4 regions of the Blastococcus sp. SYSU D00820 genome follow, and region 1 is predicted to be linked to each of the others. Evidence: riboswitches for the same ligand, from Rfam matches in the RefSeq annotation. Region 1 holds a riboswitch; each other region holds the start of a gene.
The links. A riboswitch is a leader RNA that binds a small molecule or an ion and turns the genes downstream of it on or off. The one in region 1 is predicted to bind S-adenosylmethionine.

Region 1 (3,711 bases):
CGGCCTCGAGGTCGGCGAGGATGTCCTCGATGCCCTCCAGACCGACGGCCAGCCGCACCAGGCCCGGGGTGACGCCGGTGGTCAGCTGCTCCTCGGGGGTCAGCTGCGAGTGCGTCGTCGAGGCCGGGTGGATGACCAGGCTGCGCACGTCGCCGATGTTGGCCACGTGGCTGTGCAGCTCGAGGGCGTCGACGAACCGCTTGCCGGCCTCCACGCCGCCGTGCAGCTCGAAGGTGAGCACCGCGCCCGCGCCGCGCGGAGCGTACTTCTGCTGCGCCGCGTGCCACGGGGACGACGGCAGGCCCGGGTAGTTGACCCGGTCGACGGCGTCGTGCCCCTCGAGGAACTCGGCCACCCGCTGGGCGTTGGCCACGTGCCGCTCCATGCGCAGCGACAGCGTCTCGATGCCCTGGACGACGAGGAAGGCGTTGAACGGGCTGATCGCCGGGCCGAGGTCGCGCAGCAGCTGCACCCGGGCCTTGAGCGCGTAGGCCGGCGCACCGAGGTCGGCGTAGACGACGCCGTGGTAGGTCGGGTCGGGCTCGGTGAAGCCGGGGAACTTGCCGCCGGTCCAGTTGAAGTTGCCGGAGTCGACGATCAGCCCGGCGATGGCCGTGCCGTGGCCGCCCAGGTACTTGGTGGCCGAGTGCACGACGATGTCGGCGCCGAACTCGATCGGGCGGATCAGGTAGGGCGTGGCGATGGTGTTGTCCACGATCAGCGGGACGCCGTTGCGGTGGGCCACCTCGGCGACCGCGCTGATGTCGAGGATGTCGCCCTTCGGGTTGCCGATGGACTCGGCGTAGAAGGCCTTGGTGTTCTCCTGCACCAGCGACTGCCAGTTCTCCGGGTCGTCGGGGTCCTCGACGAAGGACACCGTGACGCCGAGCTTGGGCAGCGAGTGGTGCAGCAGGTTGTAGGTGCCGCCGTACAGCGAGGCCGAGGCGACGATGTGGCTGCCGGCCTCGGCGATGTTGAGGATGGCGAGGGTCTCGGCGGCCTGGCCGCTGGAGACGGCGAGCGCGGCGACGCCGCCCTCCAGCGACGCGACGCGCTGCTCGAGCGCGTCCTGCGTCGGGTTCATGATCCGGGTGTAGATGTTGCCCATCTCGGCCAGGGCGAACAGGTCGGCGGCGTGCTGGGCGTCGCGGAACTGGTAGCTGGTGGTCGCGTAGATGGGCAGCGCCCGGGCGCCGGTGGTGGGGTCGGGGCTGCTGCCGGCGTGGATCTGCCGGGTCTCGAAGCTCCAGCTCTGCGGGTCGGTCATGCGCGCCGTTCTCCTCTCGTCGGGAGACCCGGCGGCGCACCGAGGACTCCGTCCTTGTCGGGCGGCGGGCGCCGTCCGACCGGCTCTTCCCCTGGAGCACCTCAGACGGAGTAGAGGTTGCCGGGCAGCCAGCCAGGTGCTTCTCGCTGCCTCTCGTGAGCCACCGCCGAAGATAGCGCCGCCGTCGTCCCACCCGTCACGGGGGTCCCGCGCACCGCGGGCCCGGCCGGAGCCGGGCCCGCGGCACGGTGGTCAGCCGCGCGAGGCCCACCGGCGGGCGGTCAGTGCCAGACCGGCCAGCAGGGCGCCGACCCCGAGCAGCGCGGGGGCGGCCACGCCGGCACCGGTGTACGCCAGCCCACCGGCGCCGCCGGTGGTCCCGGTGCCACCGGACGTGCCGGCAGCGGACGTCGCACCACCCGACCACGCGGCCGGGAGCAGGCCGTGCGGTGCCGCGGGCGACTCCGGCCGGTCGAGCCGGTCGGAGGGCGCCGGGGCGGCCGGCGGGCAGGTGCACGTGCCCCCACCGCTGCCCGGGCCGGGGTGCCCGGTCCCGGGAGCGGGGCCGGTCGCCGGGGCCGGGCAGCCGGCATCGGCGTGGGCGTCGCCGAGCACGCCGACGGCCAGGCCGCAGACGGTGACCGGGACGTCGAGGTCGAGCAGCGATCCGTCGCCGGCCGGAGCCGGCGCCGGAGCCGGCGTGCTCGACGCGGCCGGGGTGGCCGGGGCCGGGGTGGCCGTGGCGTCCCCGCCGACGGCGAGGGCGTTGCCGGTGACGGTCACGGGCACGGCCAGGTCGACCGCCCCGCCGCCGGCCGGGGCCGGTGCCGCGGGCGCGGGAGCCCCGGTGGACGGGGACCCGGTCGCGGTGGCGTCGCCGAGCACGGCCACCGCGTTCCCGCCGACCGTGACCGGCACGGAGACCGAGAGGATGCCGAGGTCGAGGCCCGGAGCGGCGGCGGCCGGGGCGCCGCCGGTGGCGGTGGCGTCCCCGAGGACGGACACCGCGTTGTCGGTGACGGTGACCGGGACGCGCACGTCCAGGCCCTCGTCGGCGCTCGCGACGCCGGTGCCGACGGCCAGCAGGCCGCCGGTGAACAGCGCGACCCGCAGGCCGCGTGCAACCCAGGTGTTCATGGATCTCTCCTGACTGAGGGGGGACCCGCGCCCGGGAGGGCGCGGGGCGGTGCGCCGGACCGGCCGGGAGCCGGTGGGCGCGTCCTCAGTCGGGGGTGGCGGAGAGATCCCCCGCGGGGGTGCGGACGTCGTCCGGCGGACCACCCGGCGCGCCGGGCGGCGACAGGACGTCGGTCGCCCGGACGACGGCCGCGAGGTCGCCGGCGGGCTGGTCGGCCCCGCCGGCGCCGCTGCCGGCGGCCGACGAGGAGGTGCCGGCCGCCGGGGTCAGGGGCGCCGGCGCGGGGGAGGGGAGCTCGGGTGCGGGCGCGGGCGCCGCGGTGCCGGTGGCGGCCGCGGGGGACGGCGTCGCGGTCCCCGGGACCTCGGTGACGCTCGCGAGGACCGGTGCGGCGGCGGGCGCCGCCGGCGGCACGGTCGGCACCTCCACCGCCGCCTCGCCGGCCGGGACGGCCGGGGCCACAGCCGCGGCGGGCGCGGGAACGGGCACGGCCGGCACCGCGGGGACCGCGGGCACCTCGGGAACCGGGGGCAGCGTCGGCCGCAGGGGCTCCAGCACGGGTGCGACGGCCGCGGGGAGGGACGTCACCGCCCCGGTGACCCCGGTGACCGGGGGCGCGACGGCGTCGACGAGCGGGGGCAGGGTCCGGTCGGCGAGGTCGGCGACCACGGAGACGGTGCCGCCGAGCAGGCCCGGCGCCGGTTCCTCGGCGGCGGCGACGTCCCCGCCGGCCGCCGTCCCGAGCAGCCAGAGACCGGCGCCGAGCCCGGTCACGGTCAGAGCCCGGCCGGCCCACCGGCGCAGGGGGCGGCGCGCGCATGCCTCGGCCATCGCCGCCTCCTCCCGCTGCCGGTGTCCTGGCTCCCAGGAAAGAGGACGGCGACGCCGCGCACCTCTCCGATCGCGTCGCCCGATGCGGTGGTTCCTCGTGACGGCCCCGTTACGCGCGGTGAGAACCGCAGCTCAGAGGCTCAAGCGAGCGGGAACCAGATGGCGGTGGCGGCGGCGCGGACCGCGCCGTCCGGGCCGATCAGCGCCGAGGCGCTCGTGGTCCGGCGGCCGTCGCGGCCGGTCAGCCAGGCGAGCAGCACGTGGTCGGCGTCCAGCCGGACCGGGCGGTCCTGGCGGGCGGTCATCGTGCCGAGCACGTGCGGCCGCGGGTCCTCCGGCGCCAGGGGCTGGAACGAGGGGCAGTCGAGCGCGGCCCACACCGTCTCCGGCGCGGCCACCCCGCCGGCCGAGGGCAGCGAGGCGGCCGGCCGGAACACCCCCGCCCACACCTGCGGGCGGTCAGGGAGCGGGCCGA
Region 2 (3,711 bases), on a different contig from region 1:
TCCGGGTGCGGCGGACGGCGAACCTGCACACCGGCGGCACGATCGAGGACGTCACCGACCGGCTGCACCCGGCGATCGCCGAGGCGTCGGTGCGGGCCAGCCGCGCGATCGGCATCCCGGTCACCGGCCTGGACTTCCTGGTGCCCGACGTCGAGGGCCCCGAGCACGTGTTCATCGAGGCCAACGAGCGGCCCGGGCTGGCCAACCACGAGCCGCAGCCCACCGCCCAGCGGTTCGTCGACCTGCTGTTCCCCGAGACCCGCCGGTAGCGCCGCCGTCCCGGATCCCGGGCCGGGTGCCCCGCGGTGCAGCCGGTGTCGCGGGCCTGGGGGAGGATGTCCCCGTGGCCAAGCACCGGGCTCCGGACTCGGACCCCACCGACTTCGACGCCGCCACGTCGGCGCTGGCGGACGTGACCGGCGACTACGTCGTCGACGTCGCGCACACCCGCATCGGCATCCGGGCGCGGCACGCGATGGTGACCACCGTGCGCGGCTCGTTCACCGACTTCGCCGGTGAGGCGCACCTGGACACCGCGGACCCGCCGGCCAGCAGGGTGACGCTGCGGATCGCCACCGCGAGCATCGACACCGGTACGCCGGACCGCGACGCGCACCTGCGCTCGCCGGACTTCCTGGACGTCGAGCGGTATCCGTTCATCGTCTTCACCTCGACCGCGGTCGAGCAGGTCGACGAGGACGTCTACCAGGTGACCGGCGACCTCACGATCCGCGACGAGACCCGGCCGGTCACCGTCGACTTCACCCTGACCGGCTCCGCGCGCGACCCCTTCGGCAACGTGCGGGTCGGCTTCGAGGGGGCGCTGGCGATCAAGCGCAGCGAGTGGGGCCTCACCTGGAACACCGCCCTCGACACCGGCGGTGTGCTGGTCAGCGACCGGATCCAGATCGAGTTCGACGTCTCGGCGATCCGGGCGGGCTGACCCTTCAGCGGTCCGGTGCCGGGCGGGGGAGACCGCGCAGCGCGGACACCACCGGTGCGGCCGTGGCCAGCCACGGGTCGAGGACGGCGGGGTCGTCCCAGGACCGGTCGAGGAGGTACAGCCCCCGCGTGGGGGTGGTCGCGCCCAGCTCGACCAGGACCGGCTTGAGCAGCAGGTCCGGGGCGTGCGCGTGGCCGGGGCCGGCCCCGAGCATGAGCGGCACGGCCACCACGCCGGCCAGGTCGCCGGTGCCGACCTGGTCGAGGAACAGCTTGAGCAGCCCGGTGTAGGTGCCCTTGTACGTGGGGCTGGCGACGACGGCCACCTCGGCCGCGCGCAGCGCGGTGACCGCCTCGTCGACGGCCGGGTCGCCCCGGCCCAGCAGCCCCGCGCCGAGGTCGACGACGTCGACCACCCGGTCGGCGGGGGCGCCGGTGAGGCGTTCCAGGACGGTCTCGGCGGCCGCGCGGGTGCGCGAGTGCGGCTTGGGGTTGCCCACGACGACGACGGTGCTCACGAGGTAATCCCTACCATCCCGATCGGGTTTGACGGATATGCGGCTCGCGTGCCAGTCTCCCCGGCAGGTCATGAGCGCCAGCGCGAAGCCCCGGCTCGCTGGCCGGCAACCCTCCTCCGCGGTGGGGTGCCCCGGGTGACGACCAGGCGCCCCGCCGGCCGGCGGGCGCGCAAGCGCGGACCCCGCTCGGGGTCCCGGCCCCGAGGGAGAACCGCGTGTCCACCGCACTGCTGCCCAGCCAGCCCGCCACCCGGCCGGCGGCCGCCGGTCCCGGTCCGCTGCTGCCGGTCGCCGGGGCCGGCACCGCCGTCCCGCTGGTGCCGGGCGGGAGCGCGCCCTACGCCAACCTCGACGTGGCCGCGAGCGCGCCCGCGCTCGTCGCGGTGGCCGAGCGGGTCGCCGAGGCGCTGCCGCTCTACGCCAGCGTGCACCGCGGGGCGGGCTACCTGTCCCAGGTGTCGACGGCGCTGTACGAGTCCGCGCGCGACCGGGTCGCCGCCTTCGTCGGCGCCCGCGCGGACGACGTCTGCGTGCTCACCCGGCACACCACCGACGCCCTGACCCTGCTGTCCCGCTGCGTGCCCGAGGGAGCCGCGGTGCTGGTGCTCGACTGCGAGCACCACGCCGACCTGCTGCCCTGGCTGGCCCGGGGCCGGGCGACGGTGCTGCCCACCGATGCCACCGTCGCCGGCACGCTGGCCGCACTCGCCGCCGAGCTGCGGCGCACCCCCTACGCGCTGCTCGCCGTCACCGGCGCCTCGAACGTCACCGGCGAGGCGCTGCCGTTGCAGGAGGTCGTCGCCCTCGCGCGGGCGGCGGGCACGCGGGTGGTCGTGGACGGCGCGCAGCTGGTGCCGCACCGCGCGTTCTCGCTGGCCGCCTCGGGTGCGGACTGGGTGGCCTTCTCGGGGCACAAGACCTACGCGCCGTACGGGACCGGGGCGCTGGTCGGCCGGCGCGACTGGCTGGACGAGGGCCCGGCGTACCTGCCCGGCGGCGGCGCGGTCGCCGACGTCACCGTCGAGGGCGCCCGCTGGGTGGCCGCACCGCACCGGCACGAGGGCGGCTCGCCCAACGTGCTCGGGGCGGTCGCGCTGGCCGCCGCCTGCGACGCGCTCGCCGGCCTGCCGGCCGGCGCCCTGGAGGCGCACGAGCGGGCGCTGCGCGAGCGGCTGGTCGCCGGGCTCACGGCGCTCCCCGCCGTCCGGGTGCTGCGGATCTGGGAGGACTCGGCCGAGCCCACCGGCGTCGTGGGGTTCACCGTCGACGGCGCCGACCCCGGGCTGGTCGCCGCGGTGCTCTCCGCCGAGCACGGCGTCGCGGTCCGCGACGGCCGCTTCTGCGCCCATCCGCTGCTGGCCCGGCTCGGCGTGCCCGGGGGAGCGCTGCGGGCCAGCGTCGGGGTGGGCAGCTCGGCCGCGGACGTGGACCGCCTGCTCGCCGGGCTGGCCGCCGTCCTCGCCGACGGGCCGGCGGTGCCCTACGCCGTCCGCGACGGGCGCTGGCAGCCCGCCGACGACCCGCGGCCGCTGGCCGGCCTGGCCGGGGCCGACCCCGCCGCCCTGGCCCGCGGCGCCGGCTGCGGAGCGCCGCCGCGGTGAGCCGGTCAGCCGGGCAGCAGCACGGTGCGCAGCTCGTGGGCGCCGTCGGGGCGGGTCGCCTCGTAGAACCACCGGGCCGAGCCGTCGGGCAGGGCCACGACGTCGGCGTAGCGCAGGCCCGACGGCGGGTGCGGGCTGGCGAGGAACGGCCCCACGGGCGCCGCGGCGAAGCGGCCCTCGCCGTCGTGCCGCGCCAGGCCGGTGCGCTCCTCCCAGTTCTCCTCCGCGGTGGCCCGGCCGTCGTACAGGGCCCAGGTGCGCGAGCCGTCGAGGACGACGACGGTGACGCGCACCCCGCGGGCGTCCCAGGTGCCCGGGGTGCCGGCCAGCGCGGTGCCCCGCCAGGTCCACGTGACGCCGTCCGGGCTGGTCGCGTGCTCGGTGGTCATGCGGTCGGTGGCGTCGGGGTCGTCGAGCGGGTGCACCGAGGCCCACAGGTGCCACTGCCCGCCGTCGTACCGGACCACCGGGTCCTTGACGCCGGCCGACGCGCTGCCGGGCAGCACGGTCCGCGGCTCGGCGGTGGCGAGCTCCTCGACGGCGCCGGCCTCCAGGAGGTCGACCCGCCAGTGCTTCGTGCCCGGCGTCGCGCAGCTGACGTAGAGCCGCCAGCGGCCTTCGGGCGTGTGCACCAGGGCCGGACGCTCCAG
Region 3 (3,711 bases), on a different contig from region 1:
AGACGCCGATCGGGGTGACCCTCCCGCAGGGCGAGGGGCTGCTGCGGCTGGCCGGGATGGTCGGCTACCTCGCCGTCCACCTGCTCGTCGTCGGCACGCTGGCGTTCTGGCTGTCCACGGTCACCGACGCGCCGCTGGCCGCCGTCGGCGGGGCGGTGTTCACGATGTTCGTGTTCGCGATCCTCGACCAGGTGGAGCAGCTCGGCGGGATCCGGGACTGGTTCCCGACCGCCGAGGAGTTCGCCTGGACCGACCTGCTGCAGACGCCGGTCGACTCCGGGGACCTCTTCCGCGGCGTCATCCAGTCGCTGGTCTACGCCGTCGTCTTCACCGCGCTGGGCTTCCGGCACTTCGCCCGCCGGGACGTCACCAGCTGAGCTGATCGGAGTGCCACGGGCGCGGAAACCGCGCCGTGGCACTCCGATCAGAGCGAGGCGAGGACCGCCTCGGCCCAGCCGTCGCCCATGGCGGCCCCGGCCACGGTGACGTTGGGGACGGCGGCCAGCCGCTCGGCCATGCCGTCGACGCGCGCGCCGTTGGCCGGCACCCACAGCCGCCCGACGGCGGGCGCCATCTCCAGGTCGCTGACGCTGTCGCCGATGGCCACCGCGTCCTCCGGGTCCAGGCCCCGCCGCTGCAGGTCCCAGGCGATGGCCGCGCCCTTGTCGATGCCGCGCGGCATGAGGTGGTAGACCCGCGCCGGGCCGCCCGGCTCCAGCCCCATGCGGGGGGAGTACGGGATCGCGCCGTTGTCCTTGAGCGTCAGCCAGCCGTGGCCGAGCTCGGCCAGCTCGGCGTCGACGGCGAGGGTGTCGACCCGCCCGCGCAGCAGCGCGTCGGTGCGGTGGGTGGCGTGCCAGGGCGCGTGCCACTCCAGCTGGCCCGGGTGGCGGGCGAACAGCTCGTCGAGGACCCCGAGCTCGGTCATCACCGACACCGGCTCCCGCCCCGCGTACCGGGCCGGCAGGTCGCCGGTGAGCTCGTGGGTGTCCCGGCCGCCGTTCCAGCCGACCAGCGCGCCCAGCTCGGCGATGGCGCCGTCGGCGGCGAAGATCCGGGCGGCCTCGGCCACCTGCTCGTAGGTGCGGCCGCTGACCAGCACCAGGGGCACCCCGGCGCGGTGCAGCGCGAACAGGGCGGCCGCCGGGCCCTCGGTCAGCTCCCGGTCGGAGGTGTGCCAGAACGACCCCCGCCAGCCCACCATCGTGCCGTCGAGGTCGGTGTAGACGATGCGCGCAGCCACGCGCGCATCCTGACCGTCCGGTGGGCGCTCCCGGCGCGCGGGTACAGTTCCCCCCGTTCCACTCATCCAGAGGGGCAGAGGGACACGGCCCGACGAAGCCCCGGCAACCGCCCCCCGCAGTCGCGGGGCGGCAGGTGCCAATTCCGTCCCGCGCGGCTCGACGGCCCGACGCGGGGAAGATGAGGAGGTAGTCGTCGCATGACCCTGACCGCTCCCGGTTCCGCCCAGGCCGACTCCAGCGCCGGCGGCCCCGTTCCCCCCTGTCCCGCCCGCGGGCTGGTCTGCCGCAACTGCGGCGCCACCTTCGGCCTGGTCGCCGAGCACGCCTGTGCCGAGTGCTTCGGCCCGCTGGAGGTCGACTACGACCCCGAGCTGATGGCCGCGGTGACCCGCGAGCAGATCGAGGCCGGTCCGCAGAACATCTGGCGCTACGCCGCCCTGCTCCCGGTGGGCCAGGACCCGGCCGACCGGGTGAGCCTCGACCCGGGCATGACGCCGCTGGTCCGCGCCGACCGGCTGGCCGCCGAGCTCGGCATCACCGGTGGGCTGTGGGTCAAGGACGACTCGGCCAACCCCACCCACTCGTTCAAGGACCGCGTGGTCAGCCTGGCGGCCACCGCCGCCAAGGGGCTGGGCTACGCCAAGATCGCCGCGGCCTCGACCGGCAACCTGGCCAACTCCGTGGCCGCGCACGCCGCCCGCGTCGGCCTGCCCTCCTACGTCTTCATCCCCGCCGACCTGGAGCCGGGCAAGGTCGTGCAGTCGGCGGTCTACGGCCAGACGCTGGTCGCCGTCGAGGGTTCCTACGACGACGTCAACCGGCTGACCAGCGAGCTCGCCGAGACCGACGAGTTCGAGGACACCGCCTTCGTCAACCAGAACGTGCGGCCGTACTACGCCGAGGGCTCCAAGACCATGGGTTACGAGATCGCCGAGCAGCTCGGCTGGCGGATCCCGGCCCAGGTCGTGATCCCCATGGCCTCGGGCTCGCTGCTCACCAAGGTGGACAAGGCGTTCCGCGAGCTCGCCACCGCGGGCATCGTCGAGGCCACCGAGTGGACGATCTTCGGTGCGCAGTCGGCCGGGTGCGACCCGATCGCCACCGCGTTCGACAACGGCTGGGACGTCGTCAAGCCGGTGAAGCCGACCGGCATCGCCAAGTCGCTGAACATCGGCAACCCCGCCGACGGCCCGTACGCGCTCGACGCGATCCGGCGCACCGGCGGCTCGGTGGGCCGGGTGGGCGACGAGGAGATCGTCCAGGGCATCCGCGACCTGGCCCGCACCACCGGCGTCTTCGCCGAGACCGCCGGCGGGGTGACCGTCGCGGTGCTGCGCCAGCTGGTCGCCGACGGCCGCCTGGACCCGGCCAAGGAGACCGTCGTCCTCAACACGGGGGAGGGGCTGAAGACCCTCGACCCGCTGGAGCCGGTGGTCGGCCCGACGCACACCGTGGAGCCCTCGCTGCGGTCGGTTCGACAGGCGGGGCTCATCGCCTGAGGGCTAGGCTGGTCACCTGACCGGGTGAGGGAACGAGATCGTCCCTCCCTCCGGGTATCGGTCGTGCATCGACCTGGTGTGTTCGATGTCTCCTTGTTGTACGTTCTCGCGCGGTTCGAGTTCCACGTTCGTGTCCGACGGGCGGAAGAGCTGGTTCCCGGTCCCCGGCATCACGGGGGCCGTCCGCACGCACGATCGTGGGAGCGCACGTGGCACAGGGCACCGTGAAGTGGTTCAACGCCGAGAAGGGCTTCGGCTTCATCGCCGTCGACGGCGGCCAGGACGTCTTCGTCCACTACTCGGCCATCCAGATGGACGGGTACAAGTCCCTCGACGAGGGGCAGCGGGTGACCTTCGAGGTCGTCCAGGGCGAGAAGGGTCCGCAGGCCGACGGCGTCCGCGTCGCCTGAGTCCAGCGCCCGAGCGCCCCGCCGAGGCCCGGTCCCCCCTGGGGGCCGGGCCTCGGCCGTTTCCGGGAACAGGCCCCGCCGACCCCCCGTTCTTGCACTCGGCAGGGTCGAGTGCCAGACTCGGGATTGGCACTCGACAGTGCCGAGTGCCAATCAGGTCGGAACGGTGAGGCACCGGTCCGCGGGCCGACGGAGTGCCCGCAGGTATCGGTGTCGTCCGTCGCGGGCGCCGAACCCGGCCGTGCAGCGATCCATGCATGGAGGACATCACCACATGGCCAAGATGATCGCCTTCGAGGAAGAGGCGCGCCGCGGCCTCGAGCGGGGCATGAACACCCTCGCCGACGCCGTCAAGGTGACCCTCGGTCCCAAGGGCCGCAACGTCGTGCTCGAGAAGAAGTGGGGCGCTCCCACCATCACCAACGACGGTGTGAGCATCGCCAAGGAGATCGAGCTCGAGGACCCCTGGGAGAAGATCGGCGCCGAGCTGGTCAAGGAGGTCGCGAAGAAGACCGACGACGTCGCGGGTGACGGCACCACCACCGCCACCGTGCTCGC
Region 4 (3,711 bases), on a different contig from region 1:
CCCGAGCTGGAACGACAGCACCTGCACCAGCACCAGACCCACCCAGAACGTGGGCACCGAGACCCCGAGGCCCGGCAGCGACAGCAGCAGCTGCCGCAGCCAGCGGGCCCGCGTGTAGGTGGCGGTCAGCGCCAGCCCCCCGCCGAGCAGGACGGCGAGGGTGAGCGCCGCACCGGTCAGCTGCAGCGTCGGCGGCAGCGCGTCGGCCAGCGTGGTGACCACCGGCCGGCCGGTGCCGACCGAGTCGCCCAGGTCGCCGGTCACCGCGTCGCCGAGGTGGGTGAGGTAGCGGACCAGCAGCGGGTCGTCGTAGCCGTACTCCGCGCGCAGCTGGGCCAGCTGCTCCTCGTCGACGGTGCCGGCGTCCATCCCGGCGCTGGCCATCGCCGTCACCGGGTCCCCGGGCAGGGCGTCGAGCACCAGGAAGGAGACGGTGTAGGCCGCCCACAGGACGACCACGGCCTGCGCCAGCCGGCGCAGCACGTACCGGCCCATCAGGACTTCCAGGTGTCGTGCAGCTGGATCCGGCTGGAGGCGTCGAAGGCCAGGTCGTGCACCGTGGGCGCCACGCCGAGCGTGGTCTGCAGCTCGACCACCGGCACCAGGTAGGCCTCGTCCACCAGCAGCTGCTGGGCCCGCGCGACGAGCTCGGCACGCTGAGCGGGGTCGACGGTGGCGGCCTGCTCCAGCAACACCTCGTCCAGCTCGCCGGCCGGCACGCGGTAGGTGTTGGACAGCGCCGAGGAGAACTGGGTCCGCAGGATGTCGGCGTCGGCGCGGGTCACGTTGCCCCAGGCGGCCTGGAAGTCCCCGGCCTGCAGCTGCGGCAGCAGCTGGGCGATCGGCTGCTCGCGCAGCGTCAGCTCCACCCCGACCGCGCGCAGCTGCTGCTGGATCAGCTCCAGCGCCGGCTGGTTGGTGCCGGCGACCGGCGCCCAGAGCACCTCCAGGCTGAGCCGGGCGCCGTCCTTCTCGCGGATGCCGTCGGCACCGGGCACCCAGCCGGCCTCGTCGAGCAGCGACTGCGCCTCCTCGGGGTCGGTGGCGAGGGAGTCGGAGAGGTCGGTCCAGCCGGGGGTGGTGTGCGCCAGCGGGCTGGAGGCCGGCTCGGTGCCGCTCGGGAAGACCGCGTCGACGATCTCCTGCCGGTCCACGGCCAGCGAGATGGCCGAGCGCACCCGGGGGTCGGCCAGCAGCGGCAGGGAGTTGTTGAAGCCGAGGTTGAACACGACGCCGGGGTTGGCCCGCGCCTGCAGCTCGATGCCGGCGCCCTCGAGGGCGGCCTCGTCGGCCTGGCCGACGCTGCCGATGGCGTCGACCTGGCCGGACTGCAGGCTGCCGGTCCGCACACCCGCCTCGGGCACGATCTGGAAGACCAGCCGGTCGAGGTAGGCCTCGCCCTCCTTCTCCCACAGCGAGGAGCCCCAGTCGTAGCCGGTCCGCTTGGTCAGGCTGATCGACTGGTTCTGCACGTAGTCCTCGAGCACGAAGGGCCCGGAGCCGGCGATGCCCTCGGCGCAGCGCTGCTCGGGCGGCAGCGCGGCGCTGGCCGAGGAGACCAGGCCGAGCGAGTGCGTGGAGGTCGCCTGCAGGAACTGCACGTTGGGCGCGCTGAAGGTGATCTGCGCGGTGAGGTCGTCGACGACCGTCGTCCCGGTGTAGCCGACCAGGTAGCCGCGGGCCAGGCCCGCCAGCGGGCCCAGGCCCGGGATCGCGTCGAGGTTGTCCTTGACCACCTGCGCGGTCAGCGGGGAGCCGTCGCTGAAGGTGACGCCGGGCCGCAGGTGGAAGGTGAACGTCGTCGCGTCCGGGCTGACCTCCCAGCTCTCGGCCAGCCACGGCACGATCTCGCCGGTCTCGGGGTCCTGGTCGGTGAGGGAGTCCACCAGCTGGCGGACCGAGTAGATGGTGTCGTTGCTGCCGACCTGCTGGGGGTCGACGCAGCCGGCGTCCGATCCGACGGCGAAGGTCAGGGTGCCGCCCGACTGCGGCTCGCCGCCGGCCGCGGCGCCGCCGCCGGAGCTGCCGGTGCCGCAGCCGGCCAGCACGAGGGCGGTGGCCAGCGCCGGGGCGGCGAGGGTGGGAACGGCGCGCAGGCGCCGGGGACGGACGGTGCTCACGGGGAGGGCTCTCCAGAAGACGTGCGTGGGCGGACCACGACAGCGGGGTGGGCAGGCAGCCGCGACCCGGTGCCGCACGGCGGGCGTGCGGCACCGGGGACGGGGCCGGGTGGTGCGGGGGAACCGGGCGGGGCGCCGGGGAGGGCCGGCCCGGGAAGGGGTCAGGCGCCGGGACAGAGGGCGCTGGTGACCAGCTGCAGGTCGATGTGACGCCGGCAGAAGGTCAGGAGGGTCGGCCGCGGCACCGTGGGCGCCGCTGCGTCTCGACCGTCGTGCACGTCGGTTCCTCCTGGACCTCCCCGGACCCGCCGGGGAACCACGCTTGCGGGGCGGGACCGCCTCGCCGGGCCTTCACCTGGAGCACCCCACCGCGGAGGAGGGTTGCCGGTCAGCAAGCCAGGGCTTGTCGCTGACGCTCGATGCCGACGCGGACGTTAACCGGCCGGAGCCAATGACGTCAATGTCGATCGACTTGGTGCGATTTAGTTCTCACCCCGCGCTGCCGAGCGGGAGCGGAAGTCGCCCCGCCCGGTGTCGGCCCGCCAGTCGGCGAAGGACTCGCCGGTGAGCTCCTCCAGCAGCGCGATGTCGTCGAGCAGGGGCGCCAGCACCTCGCGGCGGACCTCCACCGGCAGCGGCGGGCGCGCGGTCCGGCCGGCGTGCAGGGCGGCCAGCAGGGGCCGGCCGACCTGCCGCCAGACCTGCGGCGGCGCGTAGGCGCCCAGCGCCGCCCCGGCCCGCGCGATGTGGGCGAGGGCGCGGTGGCGGGCGGTGTCGGCGACGTAGGGCTTGACGTTCTCCGGCGGCACGGCGTGCGCCAGGCCCGCGGCCACGCCGAGGAAGGCGCTGACCCGGTCGAGGGTCTGGCGCGGGGTGTCCACCAGCTCGCGGTAGCGCAGCACGCAGACCTGCTCGCGCGGGAGGTGCGTGTAGAGGTCGCGCAGCTGCTCGCCGTAGCGGGACAGCCCGCGGTAGTGCCAGAAGGGCGCCCACCCGGCGGCGATCCGCCGCTCCTCCTCGCGGACGGCCCGGAGGAAGTCGGCCTCGGGCTCCAGGCCGTCGGCGCGCAGGTGCACCCAGTTGGACCAGGCCCGGTCGACCGGGTCGCGGACCACGGCGATCACGCGGACGCCGGGGACGTCGGCGGCCAGCCGGGCCTGCGCCGCCCGGTCGTAGAGGTAGAAGGGCGTGCTCTCCCCCCGGACGGCATCCTCGGGGGCGGCGGCGAACAGCGCCAGGTACTCCTCGCGCCGCCAGATCCACTCGCGGGCGCTGTGCGCGTCACCGGGGCCGCGCTGCCCGCTGCGGGGCGGCGGCCGGCCGTCGGTCAGGTAGTACTTCGGCTCCTTCACCGGCGACAGGTAGAGGCCGGGATGGGTGGCCAGCGCCGCGTGCAGCGCGGTGGTGCCCGCCTTGGGTGCACCGGCGATGACGAAGTGGGGCAGCCGGCCGGCCGTCGCGCTCATCGGATCCCTCCTGGTCCCGCGGCCCGCGCCGCGGTGTAGACACGGACGAGCGCCCGGACGGTCCCGGCGCCCCCAGCACGCTCGGCGAACGGAGTCCCCGCGTGACCGCAGCACCGCCCCGGCTC

Region 2: another riboswitch for S-adenosylmethionine. It lies ahead of ACI79R_RS07635 (aminotransferase class V-fold PLP-dependent enzyme); the one in region 1 lies ahead of ACI79R_RS01425 (bifunctional o-acetylhomoserine/o-acetylserine sulfhydrylase).
Region 3: another riboswitch for S-adenosylmethionine. It lies ahead of thrC (threonine synthase); the one in region 1 lies ahead of ACI79R_RS01425 (bifunctional o-acetylhomoserine/o-acetylserine sulfhydrylase).
Region 4: another riboswitch for S-adenosylmethionine. It lies ahead of ACI79R_RS07650 (ABC transporter substrate-binding protein); the one in region 1 lies ahead of ACI79R_RS01425 (bifunctional o-acetylhomoserine/o-acetylserine sulfhydrylase).

Annotation. Positions count from the first base shown of each region.
Region 1 is NZ_JBJGZW010000001.1:309,321-313,031, forward strand. Features, by position in the region: gene ACI79R_RS01425 (bifunctional o-acetylhomoserine/o-acetylserine sulfhydrylase) at 1-1,267, opposite strand, end outside; SAM riboswitch class IV at 1,313-1,428, opposite strand; gene ACI79R_RS01430 (hypothetical protein) at 1,520-2,404, opposite strand; gene ACI79R_RS01435 (hypothetical protein) at 2,490-3,236, opposite strand; gene ACI79R_RS01440 (hypothetical protein) at 3,377-3,711, opposite strand, start outside.
Region 2 is NZ_JBJGZW010000004.1:174,815-178,525, forward strand. Features, by position in the region: gene ngg (N-acetylglutaminylglutamine synthetase) at 1-269, shown strand, start outside; gene ACI79R_RS07625 (YceI family protein) at 344-943, shown strand; gene ACI79R_RS07630 (NADPH-dependent FMN reductase) at 948-1,460, opposite strand; SAM riboswitch class IV at 1,527-1,642, shown strand; gene ACI79R_RS07635 (aminotransferase class V-fold PLP-dependent enzyme) at 1,676-3,061, shown strand; gene ACI79R_RS07640 (hypothetical protein) at 3,067-3,711, opposite strand, start outside.
Region 3 is NZ_JBJGZW010000006.1:38,907-42,617, reverse strand. Features, by position in the region: gene ACI79R_RS09045 (ABC transporter permease) at 1-377, shown strand, start outside; gene ACI79R_RS09040 (HAD hydrolase family protein) at 425-1,243, opposite strand; SAM riboswitch class I at 1,303-1,429, shown strand; gene thrC (threonine synthase) at 1,442-2,743, shown strand; gene ACI79R_RS09030 (cold-shock protein) at 2,953-3,153, shown strand; gene groL (chaperonin GroEL) at 3,428-3,711, shown strand, end outside.
Region 4 is NZ_JBJGZW010000004.1:178,769-182,479, reverse strand. Features, by position in the region: gene ACI79R_RS07655 (ABC transporter permease) at 1-495, opposite strand, end outside; gene ACI79R_RS07650 (ABC transporter substrate-binding protein) at 495-2,120, opposite strand; SAM riboswitch class IV at 2,434-2,544, opposite strand; gene ACI79R_RS07645 (sulfotransferase family protein) at 2,603-3,586, opposite strand; gene ACI79R_RS07640 (hypothetical protein) at 3,688-3,711, shown strand, end outside.